DNA from 2 places in the Pelorhabdus rhamnosifermentans genome. Region 2 is predicted to be linked to the other one. Evidence: riboswitches for the same ligand, from Rfam matches in the RefSeq annotation. Region 2 holds a riboswitch; the other holds the start of a gene.
What was found. A riboswitch is a leader RNA that binds a small molecule or an ion and turns the genes downstream of it on or off. The one in region 2 is predicted to bind thiamine pyrophosphate.
Positions count from the first base shown of each region.

Region 1: linked by a shared signal. The riboswitch ahead of thiT (energy-coupled thiamine transporter ThiT) and the one ahead of thiS (sulfur carrier protein ThiS) in region 2 are both predicted to bind thiamine pyrophosphate.

Region 1 is NZ_JAHGVE010000011.1:52,836-57,551, forward strand. Features, by position in the region: gene Ga0466249_RS14200 (2-hydroxyacyl-CoA dehydratase) at 1-86, shown strand, start outside; gene Ga0466249_RS14205 (thiamine diphosphokinase) at 189-923, shown strand; TPP riboswitch at 993-1,097, shown strand; gene thiT (energy-coupled thiamine transporter ThiT) at 1,165-1,785, shown strand; gene Ga0466249_RS14215 (3-hydroxyacyl-ACP dehydratase FabZ family protein) at 1,786-2,220, opposite strand; gene Ga0466249_RS14220 (AMP-binding protein) at 2,235-3,551, opposite strand; gene Ga0466249_RS14225 (thiolase family protein) at 3,556-4,710, opposite strand; gene Ga0466249_RS14230 (biotin transporter BioY) at 4,707-4,716, opposite strand, start outside.
Region 2 is NZ_JAHGVE010000009.1:49,106-53,821, reverse strand. Features, by position in the region: gene thiH (2-iminoacetate synthase ThiH) at 1-481, opposite strand, end outside; gene Ga0466249_RS12405 (thiazole synthase) at 474-1,253, opposite strand; gene thiS (sulfur carrier protein ThiS) at 1,257-1,466, opposite strand; TPP riboswitch at 1,510-1,613, opposite strand; gene Ga0466249_RS12395 (hypothetical protein) at 1,677-2,162, opposite strand; gene Ga0466249_RS12390 (hypothetical protein) at 2,310-2,450, shown strand; gene Ga0466249_RS12385 (hypothetical protein) at 2,765-2,968, opposite strand; gene Ga0466249_RS12380 (YitT family protein) at 3,807-4,697, shown strand.

The sequences.
Region 1 (4,716 bases), on a different contig from region 2:
CAAGTGAGGTAAATCAGCTGAATCGCATCAAACTGATGATGGCAGTTGCCAGGGAAAAAGTTCAACAAGACCTTCGGATAATCTAGAGAAGTCTAATTTATGCTGAGCGTCATTATTTTGTAGAAAATTTTGTTTTTGACTAAGCGAATAGTAAAGCTTGTATAGTAAGCAAAACGGGAGATATTGGAATGGGACATAGTTTAACATTACCGCAGGCAAAGTGTTCTTTTGGCAAGGCATTATTTCAGCATCACGTGTTGCTTGTTGCAGGCGGAAGGTCGCCACAAAATGAGTGGTTGATTCAAGCGGCTCAGGGAGTTCCGGTATGGTGTGTCGATCAAGGCATTGATTATTGTTACGATAGTGGTATCATTCCAGAGCGGTTAGTTGGTGATGGTGACAGTGCAAGTGAGGCAGGTTGGGCTTGGGGAAAGACACTACAGATCCCTGTTGATGTTTATCCTGTTGAAAAAGATTTCACTGATTTACAGTTGGCTTTGCAAAGAGTAGGTTCTGTGTACAGCCAAGCCATGATTGTTGTAACAGGTGTGTGGGGAGGCCGTTTCGATCATATATTTAGTAATATCTATTCTTTAGTAGGTTGTTGTGATCAAATGGACTGGATTGGCTGTTGTGCCGCAGATGAAAAAGAAGTCCTTATTTTGTTAAAAGGTTGTGATACTTTAGCTATTAAGATGAAAAAACAGGCTGAAGTGATTTCGCTACTGCCTCTTTCGGATTGTTCAGGCGTTTCGATTGATGGCGTTCATTGGCCTTTAAAAGATGTCGTCTTGAAACAAGGTTTCCCCTATGCCATTAGCAACCGCCCAATTGGCTTCAATAGGGATATTACCGTGGCTGTAGAGAACGGTTGGTTAGGTGTTTATTTTTGCTGGAATACGCATGATTTACAGAAGCGATAAGGACTATTTGGAAAAACATAGAAAATGATTGCTGAATTTTGGTTTACAAAGTATAATGGGGACAAATCATATAAGTGCGAAGGGTGCCTATTTGGGCTGAGAAATGGGAGAAATTCCATTAACCTTTCACCTGATCTGGGTAATGCCAGCGTAGGGACGCGAAATATAACTTGTTAAAAACGCATTCCGATGGGAATGCGTTTTTTGTTTATAAATATGAAAATTGAGGAGAGTGAATTTGATGGAAGTTGATTTTTTTAGCCATTTGTCAAAAATTATGGATAATCCTTCAAGTGTTGCCGCTCTTGTGGGAATGCTGATTCTTATTTTGGCATTCTTACGCATAAAGAAACTTGTTTTCAATACGCAAATGATTGTTCACATCGGGATTGCCTTGGCTTTAACCGTTGTTTTACATGCCTTACGTCTTTACCATATGCCGCAAGGAGGAAGTATTACTTTTGGAGCGATGATACCGCTGTTTTTAATTTCGTTTCGTTATGGTCCTATTATGGGTTATTTTGCCGGTTTTATCTATGGTCTACTCAATTTGATACAGGATCCCTATATTTTACATCCTGTGCAGGTCCTCTTTGACTATCCTTTGCCTTATATGGCGTTAGGTTTGGCAGGCTATTTTAAGGACCGTTATTTTATGGGTGTTCTTGTTGGTATTTGTGGCCGGTTTTTTTGCCATTTTGTATCAGGAGTTGTCTTTTTTGCTAGTTATGCACCGCCGAATGTCTCTCCTTATTGGTACTCGTTGACTGCCAATGCCGCTTATTTAGTACCTGAACTAGCCATTTGTCTCATCCTGATGCGTGTTTTACCAGTAAGGAGTTTGCTCATCAGCATGAGATAATTATGATGTTCTGACTATTTCGTTTGGGAGTCTTAAGCATAACCAGGTGGCTTCTAGAATGGCTTTATCTTGATAAAAAGCCACTCCAGTTTGTTTGAGTGCGATTTGGGATATTTTTAAATTTTTTACTGTCATTGTTACTGTTGCATTCGGTTCAATAAAATCGAAAAATCTGACATTTTCTACAGCGGCTAAACCCCATAAGACGTTTTTAAATAAGCCTAAACGGGTGATACCTGCGCCACCGCATTGTACGAGGGATTCCACGAGTAGCATATTTGGTATTATTTTTTGTTTAGAAAAATATTCTTGGTAAAATAGAAAAGTGGAATCATAAGTTTTTATTCCTAAAATTTCTTCTGGCGTTGCCGAAATAATTTTATCGACAAATAAAAACGGGGCTCGTTGGGGAAGAAGTGTCTTTATATCAGTCATAAGGGAGTCTCTTTTCATTGGGCTTTTAAACGTATTCGATCGATTTTTCCGTTACTATTCATTGGTATTTCATCAACAAAGATAATCTGTTGTGGACAGCAAGACGAGAGCATTTTTTGTCGACAATAATCCAAAATGTCGGCTGCTAACAAAGTGGGCTTCTTTTTTACAATCCAGGCACAGACTTTTTGTCCTCGCATGGGATCAGTTATTCCACCTACAACGGCTTCGTCAATTCCCGGACAGCGGCGTAAAATGTTTTCTAGTTGCTCAGGAATGATTTTTATTCCGCCGCTATTGATGATACCGCTTTTTCTTCCCAATAAATATAAGTAACCTTCCTTGTCGATTTTACCTAGATCACCTACAGTAGACTTAGGACTATATTCGGGAGCTAAGTAAGGACTTTCTGCCCAAATCGTGTCTTGCTCAATAGTCAGGGTAACGCCTGGAAAGGCTTTACCGACTGATTCAGGATGACTTAACAGGTCTTTTGTTGCGGAATAGCTGACATGACCCAGTTCACTTGCCCCATAATATTCACAAATATTTGCTTGAGGAAAAGCTTTTACGAGGTTTTGGACGGTTTGTCCATCTATTTTGGCTCCGGCAGTGACGAGCGATGTTATCTGATTAAGGGGCGCGTCGATTACTTTCAATAACAGGCGGTAGTGAGCAGGAACCATAAACATCGCACTGACCTGATGTTGTTTTATTTCTCTCACCCATGTTCGGGGCAGGTGATTGCTGGCCATTACGACGGTACCACCTTCAGCAAGGAGATGAAGGCAAGCATTTAGATTAGCTGTGTACGCCAATGATCCTGCCAAATAGATCGTATCTTTAGGGCTGATATGGAAGACTATACTTTGACTAGGGAAAGCGTTTGTCCAGCTTTGATGGCTTCGCCAGATCAGCCTTGGTGTGCCTGTACTGCCGGAACTTAAGGCTCCCAAGAAGATGTCTTCAGGATAAATATCAGGGAGTGTTGCTGTTTTGTTTTTTGACAATTGAAAATTTTCGTCGATAGCAAGAACAATTTTTTGTTCTTCCATGAGGCTTGTACACACCTCTTGCGATGTTGAGGCGTCTACAAAGATGCAACAGCCACCGGCTTTTACGGTACTTAAGAAATATAGTAACTGCGAGACAGGGTTTATTTGTTTCACCAGGACTTTATCGCCTTTTTGTATTTTTGTTGCTAAGCGTTGAGCGAGAAGATTCACCTTTTGTATGAGTTCTTGGTATGTTAGCCGGGTAGTGCCATGAATCAGACACAGCTTCTGGGCCTGACTTTTTCCAAAATGAGTGATGTTGCTATGAATTAACATGTTTTCAGACCCTTTCAATCAGCGTTGCTGTTCCCATGCCGCCAACAGCACCAATAGCGGCAATGCCGAAATGTCCCTTTGCTTGTTGCAATGCCTTGAGGAGATGGAGGAGGATGATGGCTCCAGAAGCTCCGTAAGGATGACCGTAGGCTAAGGCTCCTCCAAGCCTGTTGGTCTTATTCAGACTAAAGCCGAGTTCTTGACAACAGGCCAGTATTTTCACGGCAAAGGCCTCATTGATTTCGAGGGCGTCCACGGCTGTCAGAGGCAGGTCCACTTTCTTTAATAATTTTCGAATGGCATATACCGGCCCCAAGGGAAATAAATTAGGATCACAGCCGCAGTCAGCTATAGCTGTAATCTGCGCTTGCGGTGTTAAGTGATATTTTTTTATGGCTGCGTGAGAGGCAAACATGAGGACCGCAGCACCATCATGTTTTAGACAAGTATTGCCGGCAGTGATTTTGCCGCTTTCCTTAAAAACAGGTTTCATTCTTTCCAGTAATTTCAAGCTCATGTGGTTTCGGATGCATTCATCAGACTTGATGATTTTGTTTGTTGCCGTGAGTGGTATTATTATATCTTTTAGCAAACCCTGTTCTTGCGTTTGTACCGCTCGTTGATGACTTTCAAGGGCCAATAAATCCATGTCGTGTCTGGAAATAGCCAGTTTTTCGGCCAGGGCTTCCGCCGCTTCTCCTATATCTGGATCGCCGATTAAAGGGGTAGAAAAGGGAGCTCGTTCATAATAAACAGCTTCTCCTTGAAAACGGGGATCATTGGAATTAAACTGTCGTCGAGGCGCCATACTAGTACTTTCGACTCCTCCTGCAATAACAAGCTCGGCAGTACCCGATCGGATTTGGTTTACAGCCAGGTTGATGGCACTGAGTCCTGAGCCACATTGTCCGTCAATTGTGAGAGCGGGAATAGCATAGGGCCAGCCAGCTTCAAGTACAGAGACTCTGGCAATATTGCCGCCAGGGCCCACGACGTTGCCAAGGATGACTTGATCAATAATTTTTGGTGAGATTTCGTAGCGGTGTATGACTTCATTTAGTACGGTGGCAGCTAATTGTTCAGGAAGAAAGTTTTTTAAGAAGCCGCCTGTTTTTCCGATCGGTGTCCTCATGCCGCCAATTAAATAGGCCTGATTCATGATTGC
Region 2 (4,716 bases):
CTGTCCCAACGGATGAAAAATATTTTGTTAAAATTTTCGTACAGTTTTTCATATATTGGACAGAAGAAATGGTTGGGGCATCCCCTGTTAAATACAATATATGTTTAAGCCCTGTACTTGCAATAACCTGCGCCTCCTGCTCGACCTGCTCAAGAGTGAGCATTTTACGCGGTTGCGTATTAAGCGCACTAAAGCCACAATATTTACACTTATTCGTACAATAATCTGATAAATAAATCGGCGTAAATAACAAAATAGTCTTGCCAAAATACTTGAGTGTAATGGCCTTGGCCTTTTGAGCCATAGGTTCCAAATATTTCTCCGCTGCTGGTGATAATAAGGCAAGATAATCCAAAGCCGTCAACTGATCCTTTGCCAAGATTGTTTGAATATCCTTATCTGCCAAACCGGAAAAGAAGCCGTCATAATCAAAATTCCGGTAAGGTTTTAGCTCCTCATAAATACCGCGCGTCTTATTCATGTAAGAACCCCGTTAAAGGCGACGAAGCCTGAGCAATGGTTTGATCAACACCCAGTCCAGCTAAAAAAGCTTTACGGCCTGCAGCGACGGCCTGTCCGAAAGCTTCAGCCATAACAAGCGGCTGCGGTGAACTTGCAATAGCTGTATTTAAAAGACAGGCAGCAGCTCCCATCTCCATGGCTTCAACCGCATGCGACGGCGCTCCAATCCCCGCATCTACAATGATAGGGAGAGAAATTTCTTCAATTAAAATCCGAATAAGTTCTTTTGTTTTTAAACCACGATTAGTTCCAATGGGGGCTCCAAGCGGCATAACAGCTGATGCTCCAGCATCAACTAAAGACCTGGCAACCATCAAATCAGGGCTAATATAGGGAAGCACAACAAACCCTTCCTTAGCTAAAATTTCAGTGGCCTTCACTGTCTCATAACCGTCAGGCAGTAAATACTTTGCATCTGAAATAATTTCAACCTTAATCCAATTGCCACAGCCCGCGGCCTTTGACAGACGAGCCAGACGAATGGCCTCCTCAGCCGTGCGCGCCCCTGATGTATTCGGCAACAACTGCATGGTTTCCGGTATATGAATCAGTACATTATCTGTCTTCGACTCAAAATCAATGCGCCTAAGAGCCACTGTAATTACCTCTGCACCTGAATGTTCGGCAATGCTCGGAATCAAGCGATCATCACTATACTTACCTGAACCAATAAATAAACGACTTTTTAGTTCTCTTCCCCCTAAAATAAACTTGTCTTCTTGACTATCCATTTCTCAGCCTCCTCCTACGAACCGTAGCACTTCAATTTCATCCCGCTCCTTCAGGATAATCGCTGCCAGTTCATTGCGCTTCACAATTTTTTCGTTGTACTCCACAACGACACAGTCCAGCTCTAATTTTTTTGTCAACAGAAGCTGTTCAAGCGTCAGGGAAGATGCTAATGAAATTTCTGCACCATTTAACTTCACTTTCAAGAGCCTCACCTCTCCAAAATAAAAAAGCTCACCTCATAAAGAAGTAAGCTTTCGAATCAAAGATTTGCTTCCCTACGCTGGTATTAACCATGTCAGGTTCAGAGGGTCGAAAGGTAAACTTTCTCTCAGCCGTATGCGGCACCCCTAGCGAACTTATATTGTTATGTTTAATATAGCACAAATATTTCCTATTGTAAAGCCTCTAACACACCATTTTTATTATGGCCGTGCAACCGTCGTGGACAATGACTTCTCCCCGGTTTTTACCGCAGGATTGGACGGTTTTTCTGAACTTACAGCTGATTCATCATTTGGAACAATTTCACCAAGAGCTTTTAAAATTTTAAATTCAGGTACTTCTTGCAATGACTGAATAAAAGCCTGCCGAACTTCTGGAACCTGCATAAAGTGAAGAAGATGCTGTCGAAATTCCGGTGTCTCCATTTGTTCAGCAAGTACATGGGCTACTTCTGGTGTTTTTAAATAAGCAACCATTTCTTGCTTTCCTTCTGACGATTTTAAATAAATCATAGCCTGCGAAATAATCATCTCACGAATATCAGGGTTACTCATACCGCTTTGAACAAGCGTCATGACAGCCTTCTGCTGAATATAAGGCCTATCCACACTAAATATGAGCAAACCAGCTGTGACTATCCCCATAGTAGCCCCAATAATTATCCAGGAAAGTAGTTTTTGCACCACTCTTTTCACTCCCATCTACTCCATTACTTTTTATGGTAACCTTTTACAGTCTAGTTTATACAATAATAAAAATATCGATAAAAAATACCTTCACTCGGACATACTATGCACGAAACATCTATTCAGCACAAAAAGGAGATGTGCATCATGTCATTTAAAGATTTAAGCGATTCAACGCCCCAGAAAGAAAGCAAGCCGGCTGCTGAAAGTGTCAGCGCCATGGATGATTCCAAACAAGAATCAACCGAAAAAAAATATCGACCTTGCAAAAATTCAAACCCTACGTGATAACAAAAAAGACTGACAATCTGTCAGTCTTTTTTGTTATCACACATTGGGAACATGCACTAAGCAAATTACATAATATAGGATATAAAACAAAGGAGGTTCTCCCTATGTTTTGTCCTTATGGTAATCCTTACGGATGCCCTTATCACTATCGACCACGCCGTAAACGGTGGTGGAATTATCATCCTTACTGGTGGAATTATTACTAAAAAATTATCAACCAAACGCAAGCTCCCTTCTCCAGTTCGTATAACATAAAAATGCGACAAGCCTTAAGCCTGTCGCATAACAATTACAAAAACCTATCAATTCAATTATTTACTGTAAGTAAGTAAATATTCACTGCCCAGTTGTTCATACTTTTGTAAAGCAATCATGACTTGCACATTCTGTCGATAGTCATTTTCCAAAAGCTGTTGTCCAAGAGCTTCATTGATAATATTTCTAATTTGAAACCGTTGATATCCCAAAAATATCAACTTTTTCAGAAGCTGTCTAATATTTTCTTCAATATTCATATACATTCTCCTCCGTTCTCTATTTATACTGATAATCGTAATGCAATCAACACATGCACTACCAGCCGCTATTATCTGAACCATTACCAGTATTCTATAGATGGGAGAGAATGGGTTTAATTCTTTCACTTTAATAAACTGCTTAGTATTAACTATTTGCATTCGGTTAATGATTTTATTTAGTATATCACAATAAAGATAGAATAGCAAGAAGAATTTATTATCGTTTATCCAATTACAATAAAGGATTTTTCCTTTATTCCCCGTATATACTATAATACAGCATGAAAAAGATAGGAGTTTTTTAAACATGTTCAGACCAAATGGTAATCCGAATAAATCAAAAGCGAACTATTACTATGGCCTTATCGTCCTACTGCTTCTCATCTATCTTGGCATCTATTCTTTGATGAAATAAAAGTTTTACAGGTAGCGAAGCTTTTTTATTGTGCCTGTAGAGTAGATCACCCTAACAATTCTTCCTGCATAGACTGTAATATCAAACAAAGGAGGAGATCTACTTATGAACTTTGGTCATGGTGGCGGTTTCAATGGCTTTGGTGGTAATCAAGGGATTATCATTATACTTATTATTATTTTATTATTCTTTGGTTTTAGCAATGATTCAACATCTAGCTAATTCATAATAAAAACGCTCACCAAATATGATGGAATAAAGAGAGAAAAGCCGCTAAGCTTTCTCTCTTTTGGCATTTATATGGAAATTCAAATGCCGGATTCAGTTAGGAAAATTTATTCACTAATAAGAATAACTATTTATACTCAGTTGAAAACAACTATAAAATAAGATAGAATATAAATAATACAAGCTATAAAAATGTCTTGTTACAGACTTCAGGGAGGGAATTTATTGACACAAAAAAAATTCGTACTAAAACTCTTAAGAAAGTATATTTTACTTTTCATCGGAGCTATGATTGCGGCAGCAGGATTAGAGTTTTTCTTAGTACCCAATCAAATTATTGATGGCGGCATCGTCGGCATATCCATCATGGCAAGTCATGTAACAGGCTATCCCCTTAGTCTCTTTATTGCCATCTTAAATATCCCCTTTCTCTATATTGGCTATATGCAGATCGGGAAAAAGTTTGCCATCTCCACACTCTTTTCAGTTGTTTCCCTATCCTATTGGGTAAGCATCTTTCACCCAATTCCCGGGTTAACAACTGATTTATTTTTAGCCGCTGTATTTGGCGGCATCATTGTTGGCATCGGCACAGGATTAATTATTCGCTCTGGCGGTTCTACAGATGGCGCCGAAGTAGTTGCCATTATTTTAGATCAAAAAACAGGATTTTCAGTAGGCGAAATGGTCATGTTTTTCAACCTGTTTATTTTAACAAGTGCCGGACTGATTTTTACCTGGGATAAGGCCATGTATTCACTTGTCGCTTATTTTATCGCCTTTAAAGTCATTGATATCACCATTGAAGGACTTAATGAATCAAAAGCAGCTCTCATCGTATCTGAAAAGCCTGATGAAATCTCAGCCGCACTCATGAGCCGATTAGGCCGGGGTGTAACGATCTTACACGGTGAAGGCGGCTATAGTAAAGAACAAAAAAATGTATTATATGCTGTAATTTCGCGTCTGGAAATTTCGAAACTAAAGGATATTATTCAAGAAGTCGATGAAAACGGTTTTGTTACCATTAGTGATGTTCACGATGTAATGGGCGGACAATTCAAGAAAAAGTCTATTCATTAAAAAAAATCCCACCGAACTT